3 regions of the Ruegeria sp. AI2 genome follow, and region 2 is predicted to be linked to each of the others. Evidence: riboswitches for the same ligand, from Rfam matches in the RefSeq annotation. Region 2 holds a riboswitch; each other region holds the start of a gene.
What was found. A riboswitch is a leader RNA that binds a small molecule or an ion and turns the genes downstream of it on or off. The one in region 2 is predicted to bind cobalamin.
Positions count from the first base shown of each region.

Region 1: linked by a shared signal. The riboswitch ahead of ACR0LL_RS15950 (CbtB domain-containing protein) and the one ahead of ACR0LL_RS19015 (hypothetical protein) in region 2 are both predicted to bind cobalamin.
Region 3: linked by a shared signal. The riboswitch ahead of ACR0LL_RS07120 (DUF1636 family protein) and the one ahead of ACR0LL_RS19015 (hypothetical protein) in region 2 are both predicted to bind cobalamin.

Region 1 covers NZ_JBQFYB010000010.1:51,815-57,332, reverse strand. Annotated here, with positions in the region: gene ACR0LL_RS15975 (GDCCVxC domain-containing (seleno)protein) at 1-64, opposite strand, end outside; gene ACR0LL_RS15970 (hypothetical protein) at 69-500, opposite strand; gene ACR0LL_RS15965 (MerR family transcriptional regulator) at 538-954, shown strand; gene ACR0LL_RS15960 (transglutaminase-like cysteine peptidase) at 1,303-1,926, shown strand; gene ACR0LL_RS15955 (DUF1636 family protein) at 3,072-3,407, shown strand; cobalamin riboswitch at 3,589-3,804, shown strand; gene ACR0LL_RS15950 (CbtB domain-containing protein) at 3,839-4,009, shown strand; gene ACR0LL_RS15945 (CbtA family protein) at 4,014-4,712, shown strand; gene ACR0LL_RS15940 (hypothetical protein) at 4,777-5,280, shown strand.
Region 2 covers NZ_JBQFYB010000017.1:7,721-13,238, reverse strand. Annotated here, with positions in the region: gene rsgA (ribosome small subunit-dependent GTPase A) at 113-1,141, shown strand; gene ACR0LL_RS19020 (alpha/beta hydrolase family protein) at 1,177-2,034, opposite strand; cobalamin riboswitch at 2,168-2,386, shown strand; gene ACR0LL_RS19015 (hypothetical protein) at 2,477-2,884, shown strand; gene ACR0LL_RS19010 (protein-tyrosine phosphatase family protein) at 2,876-3,388, opposite strand; gene ACR0LL_RS19005 (DNA polymerase III subunit gamma/tau) at 3,561-5,324, shown strand; gene ACR0LL_RS19000 (YbaB/EbfC family nucleoid-associated protein) at 5,514-5,518, shown strand, end outside.
Region 3 covers NZ_JBQFYB010000001.1:1,408,138-1,413,655, forward strand. Annotated here, with positions in the region: gene ACR0LL_RS07100 (TolC family outer membrane protein) at 1-982, opposite strand, end outside; gene ACR0LL_RS07105 (protein-L-isoaspartate O-methyltransferase family protein) at 1,077-1,730, opposite strand; tRNA gene ACR0LL_RS07110 (tRNA-Cys) at 1,955-2,028, shown strand; gene ACR0LL_RS07115 (NAD(P)-dependent oxidoreductase) at 2,209-3,204, opposite strand; cobalamin riboswitch at 3,307-3,511, shown strand; gene ACR0LL_RS07120 (DUF1636 family protein) at 3,606-3,980, shown strand; gene cobW (cobalamin biosynthesis protein CobW) at 3,985-5,040, shown strand; gene cobN (cobaltochelatase subunit CobN) at 5,044-5,518, shown strand, end outside.

The DNA of each region.
Region 1 (5,518 bases), on a different contig from region 2:
GCCTTGAATGTCCACATTCCGGGCAGATGATCGTGCTGACAAGGTTCGGGTGCTTTTCACTCATGGCGTCACATCAAGGTTATCAGGAAATCATTTATTCGGATTTCGTTGAGTACGATAACCCAAGCGATGGTCGTTAACGCAAAACTGCCTGTCAGCCACCATTTGAGGCGGTCGAGTGAACCATGGCGGTACGCGACGATGCCAGAGAGAAACAGCAGGGCCGTCGAACCGCCGAGCACGTAATAACTCGCGGCGGCAATCTTGCCAAATACGGCCAGCCAGCCCCCTCCCAAGCCAAGTAAAATCAAGGCCATCGGCAAGATGCAGCAGGTCGCAACGCCAAATGCGGTAAACGATCCAAGAAAACTCGCCCCTACAAACTTGCTCATAGTCTGCTTTCTCCGACTTTGACGATCTTGAGCGGAAGCCGGTTCGGCTTCCTCGATTTTTGCTTCGTGCGGTTTGCGAAATTCGACATCATGACCGACAATATGCATCCTGTAGTGGCTACAGGTTCAAGGGAAAGGTCATCACATGATTGCGATTGGCGAAGTGGCGAGATTGACCGGCCTGTCGGTCGAGACGATCCGCTACTACGAACGGGAAGGCATAGTCGAGAAAACCGGTCGAACCGCCTCGGGGCGCCGCGCTTACACGGAACGGGAAATATCCGAGCTCAGATTCATCAAACGCTGCCGCGATCTTGGCTTCACTATTCAGGATGCATGCGCACTTCGCGAATTGTCCAAAGCGCCGGAGCAAGCCTGTCGTGACGCCGAAGACGTCGCAACAAAACATCTCGACAAGGTCAGGTCAAAGATCGCCGCTCTCCAACGGCTGGAGCAAGCATTGGTAGAACTTGTGCAGACCTGTACTGAAGGAGCAGCATGCCCCCTGCTAACGGCGTTGCTCAACGAGCCTGTCGTCAAAGATGTCATTAGCGGTCACTAATTGCAGCGCCCGGAAAAACCGAAACTGCCTGTCTCAGTTTGGGGAGGAGCGGCTTCATTGTCCCAGTATTTCGTAACCTTAAGCGATGACGGCCGATCTGTGTTGTATTTTTGTTGAATGAGAGAATTGCGATCAGCTTACCCTCTAGTTCGCGCTGTTAGCTATGCCGGACTGGTGATGGCGTGGATGCTCTGATGCTGTCAACTAAGGAAGAAATACCAAAGAATCTGCAAATTTTTGCCGCTTTACCCCTAGAGGCTAAGAAGCAGTTGCAATGCCTCAAGGCACATGAAGGCTTGGAATAAAATACATTGGCCCCGGAAGTTTGGATACCTTCGAGGAACGAGCATGGAGAAGGCAGATATGACAAATCCCACGTTAGTTCAGAGAATGTTATCGAAAAACCTGCTGGGTTATCTCCCAATGATCTGTTTTATATGCAGCTTTTTTGTGTCTGCCGCTACATTACAAGCCTCTGAGCTTCCCTCGATCGGTCTTGACAGAAAGATTGAAGCGCCATCCGGTGCCAAAACACTATGCAAAGATTACTCTTGGGCGTGCGCGAGCGCTCGTAGTTCTGGTCTGTCCGTGGCACAAGAAAATCAGATCGTTAAAACGATCAACACGCGCGTCAATCGGAGAATCCGTGCCGTTTCGGATCAAAGCCAATACGGGACAAAGGAATACTGGACACTGCCGACGCAAGGGTCAGGAGATTGCGAAGACTTCGCTTTGCAAAAGAAGTTTGAACTTGTGCAGAACGGTGTGGATCCTACGAAGCTACTAATCGCGACCGTCTTGGACACCAATCGCAATGGCCATGCTGTTCTAGTCTATCGCTCGAGTGAAGGCGATTTGGTTCTGGACAATGTTACCAACAGGATCAAAACGTGGAAGGAAACAAGGTATCTTTTCCTACGAATACAGGACCCGATTCACCCTGATCGTTGGGTACAGGTTTCTAGCGGCTAAACCATTGGGTAGACATTGGTTGCCTCTCGCAATTGATGTCACGACCTGCATTGTTCTGGGCGCATAGTTGAGTTTCGATGCTCAGTCCGACTCGTCCATCTGCTTGTGTTTGCACCATTGCGTGTGAACGAATTCGATCCGCGCGCCAGATATCTCGGAGGTGTCGTATTGGCCTACTGTTGGGATTCCGCAAGCCATACACGTAGACAATGGGCGCGTTTCCGCAGCGAAACCTTCCATTTGACCCGCTCAGATTGGAGTATCTCCGTCAAGTAAAGGCCACCGGGTCGAGCGCGTTACGGCGAAGATATCGAACGCCTGATTAGGACGACCATGGAGGCCGTTCATCTACTTTAGGGAAGAACGCAATTATCCCCCAAGGATAAGGGGAAATGCGACGGCTCCGGCACTGCGTCGATGACATTGGAGGAGTTCGAAGACTGGCTGCACCCGGAGATATGCCGTTATCACAACACCCATCACACCGGGTTGCGGCGAGAACCGATGGCGGCATGGGCGATCCTCGGTTGTAGTGACGCAGACAGAAAAGTTGTTAATGCCGAGGCGTTTCGCATCAGCGTACTTCCTTTTGAATGTCGTCGGTTGTCGCTACGCATTCAGTCCCATGATCGGTCGTGGTAACCGAAAGGTAACCATCAAGCACGAACCCCGCTATATGTCCCGGATCTAGACTGTAATTGACGATAGAACGAACCTAGTTACGCGCAACAAGAACCTGTCGCGTCTCGGAATTCGCCTTGGGAGGCGCGGTGCGCGCGGACCTGAAAATAGGCGTGTCATGGCGAGCCGATCCCGGAGGCAATGCTGTTTCAGATTATTGAAGAACAAAGATGTTTCGCGTGAGCTGTTTCCACTTCATCGCCTACCACCTGCTTCAGCTCAGTCTCACGTAGAAACTTAAAAATTTTTTCGTCTGATGGTTGCTTCTTCGCCCTGCCAAATCCCCGTCTCGCACTCGGTGTATTTGCAAAGTTTTCGAGGGCTAGGGCTCATGTGTCCTTCCTGCCTGAGTATGGACTCTTTTCCAGACTTAGAGTCAAAACACGTATTGAAACTGAGCTAACAACCGACCAGCAAATATGAAATCTCAGATGGAAGTTCTCGATCAAGGATCAGCCTGACGCATGTGCCTACCTAACCTCACGCTTTGCAGAACCTGCCGCGACGCGGATTCCACCCTTTATGATCAATTAGCCGCAACGCTGGAGGCATCGGGGGTGCAAGCCGAGTTGCAGCAAGTGGATTGCATGTCCGGTTGTCACCGACCACAGACGTTGGCGGTGCGACAAAGCGGCAAGACCGCCTATCTTTTCGGTGAGGTTACGGTTGTCGATCTTCCGGACATAATGATCTTCATGCGGATGTATGAGGACAGTACTGACGGCGACTTCGCTGACGCCAGGAAGCTAGGTAAGCTACGTTTCAAGGCGATTGCACGTATACCGGCACAAAAAAGATAGCCAACATGCAACTTGCCGACCAAAGCTCCGGTGTCGAGTTTTCAGCTTACAGTTTGTGTTTTTCGACTTAGCCTTCTGCACTGAACGGCTAAAATCTAAACCAAGCCTGCCATTACCTAAGATTGACCGCTGCAGAATACTATGATGTCGCTTTCGTACTTGACGGAACAAAGCACTATGGAACAATAAAGGCTTCTACGGTGTCCAAAGGTGCCTACGCACTGGGACTGAAACGGGAATGAGGACGGTGCACCAAACTACCGCACTGAAGCCTTGACCGCCCCCGCGACTGTGAGCGGCGAGCGGCCTTCCAATACCACTGGCGTAATGGCGCTGGGAAGGGGGAAGTCTGCTGTGACCTGCGAGTCAGGAGACCGGCCGTAGGATGGACACAACATATGCCGTCGGGTGTGACGGCGAGGAGGATTAAAATGACGACAAAAACGATCAAGGCATCCGCCGCTGGCGCATCCTTTCTGCCTGCAGTATTCGCCGTGGTTCTGGGTCTAGGGATCATTACCGTGACTGGCCATGTTCAGGCTTCTGGCCTGCATGACGCGGCTCATGATGTGCGCCACGCAACTGGCTTCCCCTGCCACTAAAACAATGTTCAGTCGTATTCTGACCAGCGGCTTGTTCGCTGGTGCAGCAGCGGGGCTGATTGCCGCCCTTCTGCAGTTGTATTTCGTGCAGCCAGTGCTACTTCACGCCGAGCTCTATGAGGGCGGCGACCTGGTGCATTTTGGCGCTGATCCCGTAACTGCGCATCCCGACCTGCCCGGCATGTTCGCCGAGCCGATGCGCGATGGTCTCAGCATTATCTTCACCATGCTTACCTACACCGGCTATGCGCTAGTCCTGGCGGCGCTGATGTCAGTAGCCGAACGTCAGGGGCATGAGATCAACGGCCGCACCGGCCTGCTTTGGGGTCTTGCGGGCTTTGTCGCCTTCCACTTTGCTCCTGGCTTGTCACTGGCTCCAGAAGTTCCCGGCGTAGCGGCAGCAGATGTGGGAGTGCGTCAGATCTGGTGGACGGTCACCGTTGCCGCAGCCGGCGTAGCCATGTGGCTGATTGCCTTTGGAGGTAACCTGGTAAGCTACCTGATTGCGGCCGTGCTGCTAATGGTACCGCATATTATCGGGGCCCCTGAGCCTGAGAGTTTCTCTGGGCCGGTTCCGACCGAGATCGGGGCGCTTTTTGCTGCCCGGGCCTTCGGCATCGGCATGGCCGCCTGGGCACTCTTAGGCAGTTTCACCGGCCACTTCTGGCAGACAGAAGGCAAGCGCGCAGGCGCTGCAGTCTGATCGCGCTCCTCCATTGCTACCCCGCTGGTTACACCGGCGGGTTTTTTTTATTGAGGATGACAAGATGTCCCGTTCTCTTGCTCTCTTTGCCATCGGACTTGTCTTTGGCGGCGGTGCTGGCTTTGTGATTGCCGCCAGCAGCGGTAGCACCTTTGAGAGCCATGACCATACTGACCCGGCCCAACACGGCGGCAACATGGAGATGGCAGCGCACGACCACTCCGCTGCCACTAATCTGCCTGCCGACAGCGACGCCCCCAGTGTGGCGATCCAGATGATTAAGGATCCTATGGCGGGCTGGAATCTGCGTGTGACACCGCAGAACTTTCGCTTTGCTCCGGAAAATGCCTCCACGGCTGACGTTCCAGGCGAAGGTCACGCGCATGTTTATATCAACGGCGAAAAGCTGGGCCGCCTTTATGCCAATTGGTTACACCTTCCGTCGCTCCCCGATGGCGATGTTGAAGTAAAAGTTTCTCTCAATGGCAACAGCCACAGCCCTCTGATGGTTGAGGGTGTGCCCGTGGAGGCCAAAGTGACCGTGCAGCCTGACGGCGATGACTCCTGATTGACATTCCTGGCTGAGAAGACAACTACGCGGATTCAGCGGGTCTAAGCGGCAAGTACAGCGTGCGCGCGGGTTTTTGCCGCTCTGTATCCAAGGACAGATAAGCTGTTGCAAAGCCGCGCCGAATTCCCGTCTTGTTCCTTTGGCTTGCATCGTCGGAAACCGAAAACATGAAGCAACTACAATGGGCATTTCGGTTCTTTCCATTGCTTTTTTGACCCAGTCCAAAGCAAACTCG
Region 2 (5,518 bases):
TTCGGGCAGACTGGTTCTGATTCACCGGAATCACCGGACTGCCTGAACACACGACCTGCGGATGCGCGATTGCCATCCGTTGGCATTGCTGTTTCTGAAAACAGGCAGATAAATGTCTTATACGCTTTCGGACCTGGGATGGTCCTCTCACTTTGCCGCGCAACACGCGGCTTTTCCTTCCGACACGCCCTTTCGCGTCGCCTCCGTTCATCGGGACCGTCTGATCGGGCTGAGCCCGAATGGTGAAATCCCTTTGCGGACACCGGATAATTCGACCGGTTCATATGCCGTCGGGGATTGGATTCTTGCGGACGCCGAATACCGCGTGCGTCACCTTCTGGACCGGCGCAGCCTGCTGCAACGCAGGGCTGCCGGTACAGGTGCCGCAACACAACTGATTGCCGCTAATGTCGATGTGTTGTTCATCGTCAGCTCGTGCAACGCCGATTTCAACCTGCCCCGGCTGGAACGTTATCTGGCGCTGGCGCATCAGGCCGGATGTTATCCGGTCGTCGTCCTGACGAAAGCTGACCAGTCGGATGACCCCGGCAGTTTCTCGGGACAAGTGCAATCTCTGGACCCTTTTCTGTCGGTGCTGGCGGTCAATGCGCTGAACCCGGCAGATGTCGAAAAGGTTCTGGCATGGTGCCCCAAAGGCCAGACCGGCGCGCTGGTCGGGTCGTCGGGCGTAGGTAAAACGACGCTCAGCAACGCCATGACGGATCAAAACCTCGCCACGTCTGGAATTCGCGAAGACGACGCACGGGGCAGACACACGACAACGGTGCGCGCGTTGCACAGGATGGGTAACGGTGGCTGGCTGATCGACACGCCGGGAATGCGCGCATTGCGTTTGCTGGACGCTCAGGACGGGATCGACAACGTGTTCTCGGACATCACGGAGCTTGGCCAAAGCTGTCGCTTTTCGGATTGTCAGCACGAGACCGAGCCCGGCTGTGCCGTGCAGAACGCAATCGGCGAAGGCGTACTTGACCCGACCCGGCTGGACCGTTGGCGCAAGCTGCGGCGCGAAGATCAGCGAAACTCGGAAACCGTTGCCCAATCGCGGGCGCGGGACAAGGCGTTCGGCAAGATGGTGCGCGGTGTCATGCAGGACAAGAAGCTTCGCAAACGGCCATAACTGCAAGGTGTTAGGAAAACCTGCGTCGCGTCTGATCAGGCGATCAGGCGCGGCCAGACCGCGGCATTGCGACGGGCAAATGCTCCGATATGGCCTATTTCCGGCAGTCCGAATTCAGCAGGCTTCAGAAGGTGGCGTCTGGCCTCGGGGCCATACAGATCAGCAAGGCGCCAAACCGCCTCGGGCGGAACCATCTGGTCATCTTCGAACGTGAACAGATCCACTGGTACTCCCGAGCCGTTCCAACGCGCATCAGGCAATTCCTGCCCTACCTCGGGCACATAGTTCAGGGGGGCTGTGCACCATTTGCGCCATTGCCAGTAAACCGAGGCGGGCAGGTCCGACCCAAACCCGATTGCTTTGCCAGGCAGATAGCCAAGTGCCCGCACCATCAGCGGTGCATGGCCATACCAGAACAGCCCAGCCAACCCCCGATAGGGCCATGGGTGATCTTTCAAAGTCACCAGCCCCGAACACACACCGATCATTCGGTCGATCTGGTCGATATCCGGCTGCACCGGCCCCAGCATCGCACCGACCGAATGGCCGATGGTCCACTGCTGCGCCATTGGAAACCGCCTGCGCATTTCGGCCCGTGCCGCAGGCATATCGATCAACGCCCAATCCGCCATTGTCGCGGTTGCATCTTTCAGGTGGCCGAGCAAAGAAAGCCCGTAGTCCCGATAGTCATAGGTCAGGCAAGCTATCCCCCGCTCGGCGGCCAGCCATCGCGCGAAGTGTTGATAATAGTCACGCGGCACACCCGTGGCACTGTTAAGTACGACAACGGTTTCCGGCTCACCCACTGGCCGATGCAACCGCGCCGACAAGGTCACAGATCCGGACGGAAAGCGGAAATCTTCGATCAACACCGTCTGTTCCGTATCCAACATGATCCCCGGCTTTCGCTGAAACAATCGGTATGCCTGCCTTCGATGCCGACGACACTAGGCCGGAACATAATCCGCATCCAGCATGACCAAACGTCCGGCCTAAAGATCGGCTTGACTCGGAACGCGATCAGGCGCTAGCGGTTGTGTGATGGTTTCCGGCCCCCACAAGAGGTCGGGATGAAAAGGGAACACGGTGCGGTTTGTCTGGTCACACAGATATCAACCAAGTCCGCGACTGCCCCCGCAACTGTAAGCGGTAAGCAATGCCGAAATACCACTGGCCCATGGGCTGGGAAGGTCGGCAGAGCAATGACCCGCAAGTCAGGAGACCTGCCATCGGAACTGAAACCGAAACTCGGGCGGGGTGTCCGGGCAGGTCCTGACAGCGAGATGCTGTCCCACCTGCCCCAATATCCAGCCCACCACGCGCGGAGGGCGCAGGATGATCTGGAAGACAAAGTCACACGAATACAGCGCAACAGTGTGCCAGCGGACGGGCAAAACCTGCCCGGCTTTGGCGCGACTGGCCCGCTCGATTTCCGAAGCCATGGCGCAGGCGGTTTCGGCCACCAGCGAAGATTTCGAATTTGAAGGCAACAGCGCGCTGTCACATTGCGCAGAAGGGTGCATGGCAGCGATCCGAGCGCGATCCGACAGCGTTCGCGTTTTCTGCGGGGCGCACCCTGATACGGCAATTCGGGACCTGGATGCCTATGCCGATTTGATCTTCGGACCTACATTCAGCACGCTGCCCTCGGGCATTGTCGCGAATCCGCCTTGCGCCATGATCGAGGTTTCAACGATCCGGCCCCGGAAAACCGGCTACGCACCCCAGCAGCTGTCAGCTTGATCCCACTTCCACCTGTGCCGGGGTGATCCAGGACGCCCAGGCCAGCTGCGCATCGGTTTCGACAGCGCAGGGGCGCACGGCCCGCAGGCGGTCCAGTGCGTCGCTGGCGCGTTCACCGCATTCAACCATCAGTCGCAGAACAATCATCCCGGATCTGCCGCACCCCCCACGGCAATGCACAAGAACCCGGCCACCGCCCGACAGCGCATGTCGGGCCGTGGCGCTGACCTCTGGCCAGGCCTTCTGAACCGCCTGCGTCGGTGCTCCAAAATCTTCGATCGGCAGGTGAACCCACCGGCTGGCACGGCTTTGGATGTCGCTGCCAAAGTGCTGCGCGCCATCCTGAAGCATTTCAACATCCGTCGTCATTGAAATCACAAGGCCCGGTTTCCACGCCGCAATCATATCCAGATCGCCGACGTAATCCCCGCCACGCCCGGGCATTGAAGTAAGGGCAAGCGTTCCGCCTCCGACCTGCAGAGCAAAAATGACCAGCTGCGACATGAAGTGCGTCCTCCCCCAAGGTACTCTTTAAGAAATGAATCATTAAATCCGCTGGACCAGTTTAGTTGGAAACCAGCCCGTTTCTGAAACAAAAAATCATCGCGCCCCGCAGTGGACGCGGAGTGCCGCCGCCACTACGCTGTGCCGAAGCACCGAATCCGAGCGAGATGACATGACAGACACGCCCAGCCCCGCCTATCAGGTTCTCGCCCGCAAATACCGCCCGGAAACCTTTGCCGATCTGGTGGGTCAAGATGCTATGGTGCGCACCCTAAAAAACGCCTTCGAGGCCGACCGGATTGCGCAGGCCTTTATCATGACCGGCATTCGCGGAACGGGAAAAACGACCACGGCGCGGATCATCGCCAAGGGCATGAACTGCATCGGACCGGATGGAACCGGAGGGCCGACAACCGAGCCTTGCGGTCAGTGCGAGCATTGCGTCGCAATCATGGAGGGACGCCATGTCGATGTGATGGAAATGGATGCGGCCAGCCGTACCGGCGTCAACGATATCCGCGAGATCATCGACAGTGTCCGCTATCGCGCCGCCAGCGCGCGCTACAAGATCTACATCATCGACGAGGTTCACATGCTCTCGACCAGCGCATTCAACGCGCTGCTCAAGACGCTCGAGGAACCGCCCGCACATGTGAAATTCATCTTCGCGACCACCGAGATTCGCAAAGTGCCGGTCACGGTTCTGTCGCGGTGTCAGCGCTTTGACCTGCGCCGGATCGAGCCCGAAGACATGATCGGCCTGCTGCGCAAGATCGCCGGGGCGGAGAGCGCGCAGATCGCCGACGACGCGCTGGCGTTGATCACCCGCGCTGCAGAAGGGTCGGCCCGCGACGCGACCTCATTGCTGGATCAGGCAATCTCGCACGGGGCCGGAGAGACGACGGCAGATCAGGTCCGTGCGATGCTGGGTCTGGCGGATCGTGGTCGGGTTCTGGACCTGATGGACATGATCCTGCGCGGTGACGCAGCAGGGGCGCTCACTGAACTGAGCGGGCAATATGCGGAAGGCGCGGACCCTCTGGCCGTGCTGCGCGATCTGGCCGAAATCACACATTGGGTGTCCGTCGTAAAGATCACACCTGACGCGGCCCAGGACCCGACGGTTTCCCCCGACGAACGCACACGGGGCCAGCACATGGCCGAGGCCTTGCCGATGCGGGTTCTGACCCGGATGTGGCAAATGCTGCTGAAGGCGCTGGAGGAAGTCTCTGCCGCGCCCAACGCGATGATGGCTGCCGAAATGGCTGTTATCCGACTGACGCATGTCGCCGATTTACCCAGCCCCGAAGAGCTGATCAAACGGCTGCAAGACGCCCCACCTTCGCCACCCGGCGGGCCGGGCGGGGGCATGTCACCGTCCCGGCAGGCCCCGGTGGCAACGCAATCCAACGCGACCCCGCCGCCTGCCTATACATCGCCCCCGCGCGGAGCGGGTGGCGCACCGGTTGCCGCACTGGCGCAGGATGCACAGACGGCCCTGGCCCGCTATCCAACCTTCGGGCATGTGGTGGAACTGATCCGCACGAACCGCGATGTAAAACTGCTTGTCGAGGTGGAAAGCGGCGTGCGCCTTGTGTCGTACCAGCCTGGCCGGATCGAATTCACCCCGACACCTCAGGCACCGTCGGATCTGGCGTCGCGATTGGGCTCTGCCCTGCAACGCTGGACCGGCAATCGGTGGGCCGTCTCCATTGTCTCGGACGGGGATGCCGCGACCATCGCGGAAGTGCGGGACCGGGCCGAGCTGGCCCTGAAAGCCGAGGCCGAAGAACACCCGCTGGTTCAGGCCGTGCTGACGCAATTCCCCAAGGCAAAGATCATTCGGATCGAAACACCTGAACAGCGCGCCGCCAAGGTTGTGACCGAAGCCCTTCCCGAAGTCGAAGAGGAATGGGACCCGTTCGAAGAGGATTAGGCCTCAGCCCGTGGGTCCACGTTTCAAGAAACCGGCATACTCACGCCCCTCCACCATGCAACTGAGGGAGGGATTGCAGGCGCATAAATGATCGGTCCGCGACGCTCTGATCTGGACAGGCGGGAGACCTCTTGTGCCACCTGCCTGCGGTCCGTATTTAGAACCAAACAGAAACACAGGAGACGACTGATGCT
Region 3 (5,518 bases), on a different contig from region 2:
TGGCCATTGCGCGGCGGACATTTGCCGCCAACCGGCCACCCGCGTAGATGGGTTGTGTGAAGTTCAGCGACACGGTGGCGTCGTTCACATAGTCATTATTGTCATAACGCTCGGACACGCCAGCATCGGCATTCAGGCTGACATTCGGCCCAAGGTTTGCCCGTTGCTGCTGCACGACCAGATCAAACGCCCTGACCTGATGCTGCGCCGACAGAATGGCCGGGTGGTTGCGCTGCGCCAGGTTCACAGCTTCAGCTTCGGAACGCGGCAGATTGGGCAGGCTCGGCTGACCAGCCGTTCGCCCCGGTGCCTTTCCGACTGCGTTCACGTATTCGGCCTGCGCAATGCTCAACTCGCCACGTGCCACCGCCAGATCAGCCTGAGAGCTTGCCAGCTGTGCTTCGGACAATGCGACGTCCGTCCGGGTTACTTCGCCCACTTCGAAGCGGTCATTCGACGCCCTAAGTTCCTCTGCTGACACATCCACGTTGTTCTGGCGGATCGCCACGGTCTCTTCCTGCAACAAGACGCCCAGATAGGCATTTGCTGCGCGAATAAGAACCTGTTGTTCGATATCAATCAGGGTTTGCCGGGTAGACAGTACCGTTTCCTGCGCCGACTGTTTGCCCAGCACAGACGCGCCGCCATCATACAAAAGCTGGCTCAGCGTCAGGCCCGAAAAGAACCGCGACGGTTCGTTTGTCGTCACGACGTTATTGACCCGCGACCGGGTGTAATCCTGGCTGACCTGCACGGTCCAGTTGATGATTGGTCGCAACGCAGAAAGCGCAATGGCCACATCTTCATCCGCTGCGCGCAGCAACGCCCGGTTCTGTTCAAGCAAACCACTGGTGTTATACGCACCGATGAACGCATCCGTTATGTTGTCTGCCCACGCTGCACGCCCTGGCATCACGCTCATGGCAAGTCCTGCGGTCACAGCAAACGCCCTGACCAGCTTACCTGTCGCCGAACCACGCATACCAAAATCCTCTCAAACGAAATTACACTGCCCTGCAGGCAGTTTGCGGCCTTCTTTTCAACTAATCAAGGTGATAGAAAAATCTATCGGCGGACTATAGCGAAAATGCACACTCTGCCGAAAAACCTTCCAGAACCGGCGCATTGGCATTGAACACATCACGCCAACTGACGCGACCACCGGTTTTTCGACCGATCCGCACGGTGCCCAGGTTGCCGTTGACAAACAGACACACGATCCGACCGTGATCCTTGAGTTGATCCAACAGGGCATTGGGCACCTGCTCGACACCGCCCTGCACCATGATCGCATCATAGGGGCCGTGCTCTGCCACACCCTGTTCCAGCGCGCCGACGTGGATAATGGCGTTGTGCACGTCAGCTTCGGCCAAGAGGTTTTGCGCCTCGGCTGCAAGGGTTTCGTCGCTTTCAACACCCACAACCAACTCAGCCATCCGCGCGGTGACAGCCGTGGAATACCCCATTGCCGGAGCGATATCGAGGACCATCTCATCCTTGGATATGTTCAGCGCGTCCAGCATTTTAGCCAGGGTCCGCGGCTCCAACATGCTGCGCCCGTCCCCCAGATCAATCAGGCCGTCCACATAGGCCGCCTCGCGTTGAGAATCGGGCACGAAGCTTTCCCGCGGAACACTCAGCATCGCCTCAATGATCGGGAACTTGGTGACGTCAGAGGGGCGGATCTGTGTATCAACCATTGTGCGGCGCCGGGCTGCGAAGTCAGTCATTGGATATCTCGTCTCATTCCCAAAGATGTCGGGCTTGTGCCATATCCTGAACCTTCCAGCAACGCCCCTGTTGCCGCAACCTGAATCTTGATCACCTCCTTGGGCGTGGACGTCGGCAAATTTCGATCTTGCCGGCAATTTCGAGCGCAATCCACTGGACGCCCCAGAGGAAAGCTGTTAAAAACCCAGTCACACCACGGCAAGTATTTGATTTTACTTGAAAAGGCGAGTTGGCGGAGTGGTGACGCAGCGGATTGCAAATCCGTGTACACCGGTTCGATTCCGGTACTCGCCTCCAACAACATCCTAATCGCTGACTTGGCCCCGCAGTACGCGCGTGTGACGCTTGGTATTTTCAGACGTTCATGGCCCGCGATTCTGTCGAACAGCGGGCCAGATATGACGTGTTTTTTTTCAGAACACCTGCCTACCCCTGCTCGTTCACGGGGCGCGATGTAGTCTGGTGTTTGCCTTACGTTCAGGCGCGCCCTTGTGGCACAACCTCGTATCCCGGCTCTTCCGGCTCATCATCCGTCATTTCGGCTGGAAAGCCCGGGGCGGTGATATCCAGGCCGGTTGCCTCTTCCAGCCGTTTGATAATATTTGGTGAAAGCTCGCGTTCGCCATAGCGCGCGATACCATCGTTAAAGATGTTGATCATCACCGGGTTTATTTCCAGCGGCACCCCGGCGCGGTCGGCGACCTCCTGAAACAAACCGATATCCTTCTTCACCAGATCCATGGTGAAGGAAATATCGCGCGACCCGTTCAGGATGACCTGACTTTCGGTTTCGTGCACGAAGGACGTGCCGGACGAGATTTTGATCGCCTCATAGGTCGTGTTCAGATCCATCCCCGCAGCCTTTGCCGTGACCAGTGCTTCGGCGCAGGTGATCAGGTTGGCAGTGGCAAGATAGTTGGTCATCACTTTCAACACCGAGGCCGAGCCCAACTCGCCGGTGTGCAAAACCCGGCGGCCCATTGTCGTCAGGAACGGCAGAATTCGTTCAAACGTTTCCCGGTCACAGCCCGCAAAGATCGAGATATTGCCCGTCGCGGCACGGTGGCACCCGCCAGAAACCGGGCAATCCACAGCTGCACCGCCGCGCGATATGACTTCGGCACCCAGGCGTTTGACTTCGGCTTCGTCCGTGGTCGACATCTCCATCCAGATCTTGCCGGGGCCCACTTCGGGCAACATCTCCTGCATGACTGCGTCCGATGCTGCCGGAGACGGCAGACAGGTGATCACCGCATCGCAATCGCGCATCAGCTGGGCGGGCCCTTCTGCCGCCTTTGCGCCTTTGGCGACAAATTCGGCCACCAGATCTGCGTTCAGGTCATGAACAGTCAGGTCAATGCCATTGCGCAAAAGGGATCCCGATAGCTTGCCGCCAACGTTACCCAGACCGATAAATCCCACTTTCATATGACGCATCTCCAAGTTCGTCGTTTTCCCGTCATGCGACCACATACCGAACACGCACTTCATGCCGCCGAACGACGCCTACAGGTCGCTTTTTTCACCTTGGCTTATTTGTAGCGCGCGAACCGCTTGACAAGCGGGTCGGCGGTGCCGCATGTCCCGGACGTTGGTGTCGGCAACAGCCGATGAAAAGGGAATGCGTCAACGGTTCATCCGCCAAGCGCAGCCGCCCCCGCGACCGTGACCGGAGAGGATGCCCAATGCCACTGGCCTGTGCCGGGAAGGCGGGACATCCGACAGAGCGACCGCTCTGGCATCCGCAAGCCGGGAGACCTGCCAACACCCGAAGTTGAAACCGGGCGGGGTGTTCCGGTGTCGGGTCCATGTGCAGACGTGGTGCCCGCATGAAACCCCGTCCCCCGCGAAGAGGATTTGGGGGGATGAGAGACATGACCGAGACCGCACCGGTAGAACTACTGGTCTGCACGACTTGCCGCCGGGGTCTGCCCGTCGAGGATGACGCTGAGCGTCCCGGCACATTGTTGCACAAGGCCTTGGAACAGGCTGCCCTGCCAGATGGCATCATTCTGAAACCTGTCGAATGCCTTTCGAACTGCGATCAGGGCTGTTCCATCGTTCTTCGGGGCGGGCCGGATCGCTGGACCTTTGTTTACGAGAACCTGAACGAAATCGATCACGTCGATGTCATCATCGATGGTGTGACCAAGTATCTGGCCACAGACGATGGTCTGGTGAAGTGGCGCGACCGTCCTGAACATTTCCGCAAAAACTGCGCCTCGCGCATACCCCCGATTGGAGGCTGAGATCATGTCGAACCTAGAAAAACTTCCCGTCACCGTGATCACCGGCTTTCTGGGCTCGGGCAAAACCACGCTGGTGCGCCATCTGATGCAGAACCCGCAGGGAAAGCGGCTGGCGATTGTTGTTAACGAGTTTGGCGATGTGGGTGTTGATGGCGACATTCTGAAATCCTGCGCGATACCGGATTGCCCTGCGGAAAACATCATGGAACTGGCAAACGGCTGCATTTGCTGCACCGTGGCTGATGATTTCATCCCGACCATCGAGGCGCTGATGGCGCTGGAACCGCGCCCGGATCACATCCTGATCGAAACATCCGGCCTTGCACTGCCCAAACCGCTGCTGAAAGCATTTGATTGGCCTGATATCCGTTCGAAAATCACCGTTGATGGCGTGATTGCGCTGGCCGATGCCGAGGCCGTGGCCGCCGGTCGCTTTGCTCCGAACGTTGAAGCGGTGGATGCCCAACGGCTGGCTGATGACTCGATTGATCATGAAACACCCTTGTCCGAGGTGTTCGAAGATCAAATCTCGTGTGCGGATATCATCCTGCTGACCAAGCCCGATCTGGCAGGTCCCGAAGGTGTCGCGAAAGCCAAACAGATCATCGCCGCCGAGGCACCGCGGCCGCTTCCCGTTGTCGAAGTCGCCGAGGGTGTCGTCGACGTACGTGTCGTGATTGGCCTTGAGGCTGCCGCCGAAGATGACATGGACGCGCGCCCGTCACATCACGATGGCCATCACGATCATGAGCATGACGATTTCGAGAGCATCATCGTCGAGTTGCCGGAACAGACCGACCCTGCGGAACTGGTAGCCAGAATCGAACGTCTTGCGACTGAGCTGAATATCCTGCGCGTCAAAGGCTATGCCGCCGTCGCTGGCAAACCGATGCGCCTGCTGGTTCAGGCTGTCGGCGCGCGGGTTCGTCACCAATACGACCGCCCATGGGAGCCCGGTGAAGAGCGCCGCTCGCGCCTGGTCGTGATTGCCGAGCATGACGACATCAAAGAGGCCGAGATCCGTGATATCCTCGTGGGTGTGACCGAGGTTGCCGAGTAAGTCATGCACGTCGTCTTTCGCGAAAGTCACGGGCTCGAGGAAACCGAGACCCCAACCGATCTGGGCCAAAGCCCGGGTGATCTGGTTGTGCTGTCCTTTTCCGACAGTGACCTGGGCGCTTTCGCGGCGGGCTGGCATCGCGGCGGCGGGCCTGAGGGGCGGATGCCCACGATGCGGCTGGCCAATCTTGCGGCGCTGAAGCACCCTCTGTCCGTCGATACCTATGTCGAACAGACACTTGAGGGCGCAAAGGGCATCCTGATCCGTCTGATAGGTGGCGTGCCCTATTGGTCTTACGGGCTGCAACAGGTTCTGGCACTGGCGCAGGCCAAAGGCATCGCGCTGGCCGTTTTACCGGCGGATGGGCGCGAAGACGCTCGGTTGGATGAGTATTCGACCCTGCCCCTCTCGACCCTGCGGCGGCTGGCACATCTGTGTGACATCGGCGGCGAAATCGCCGCGCAGGCCGCATTGGCCC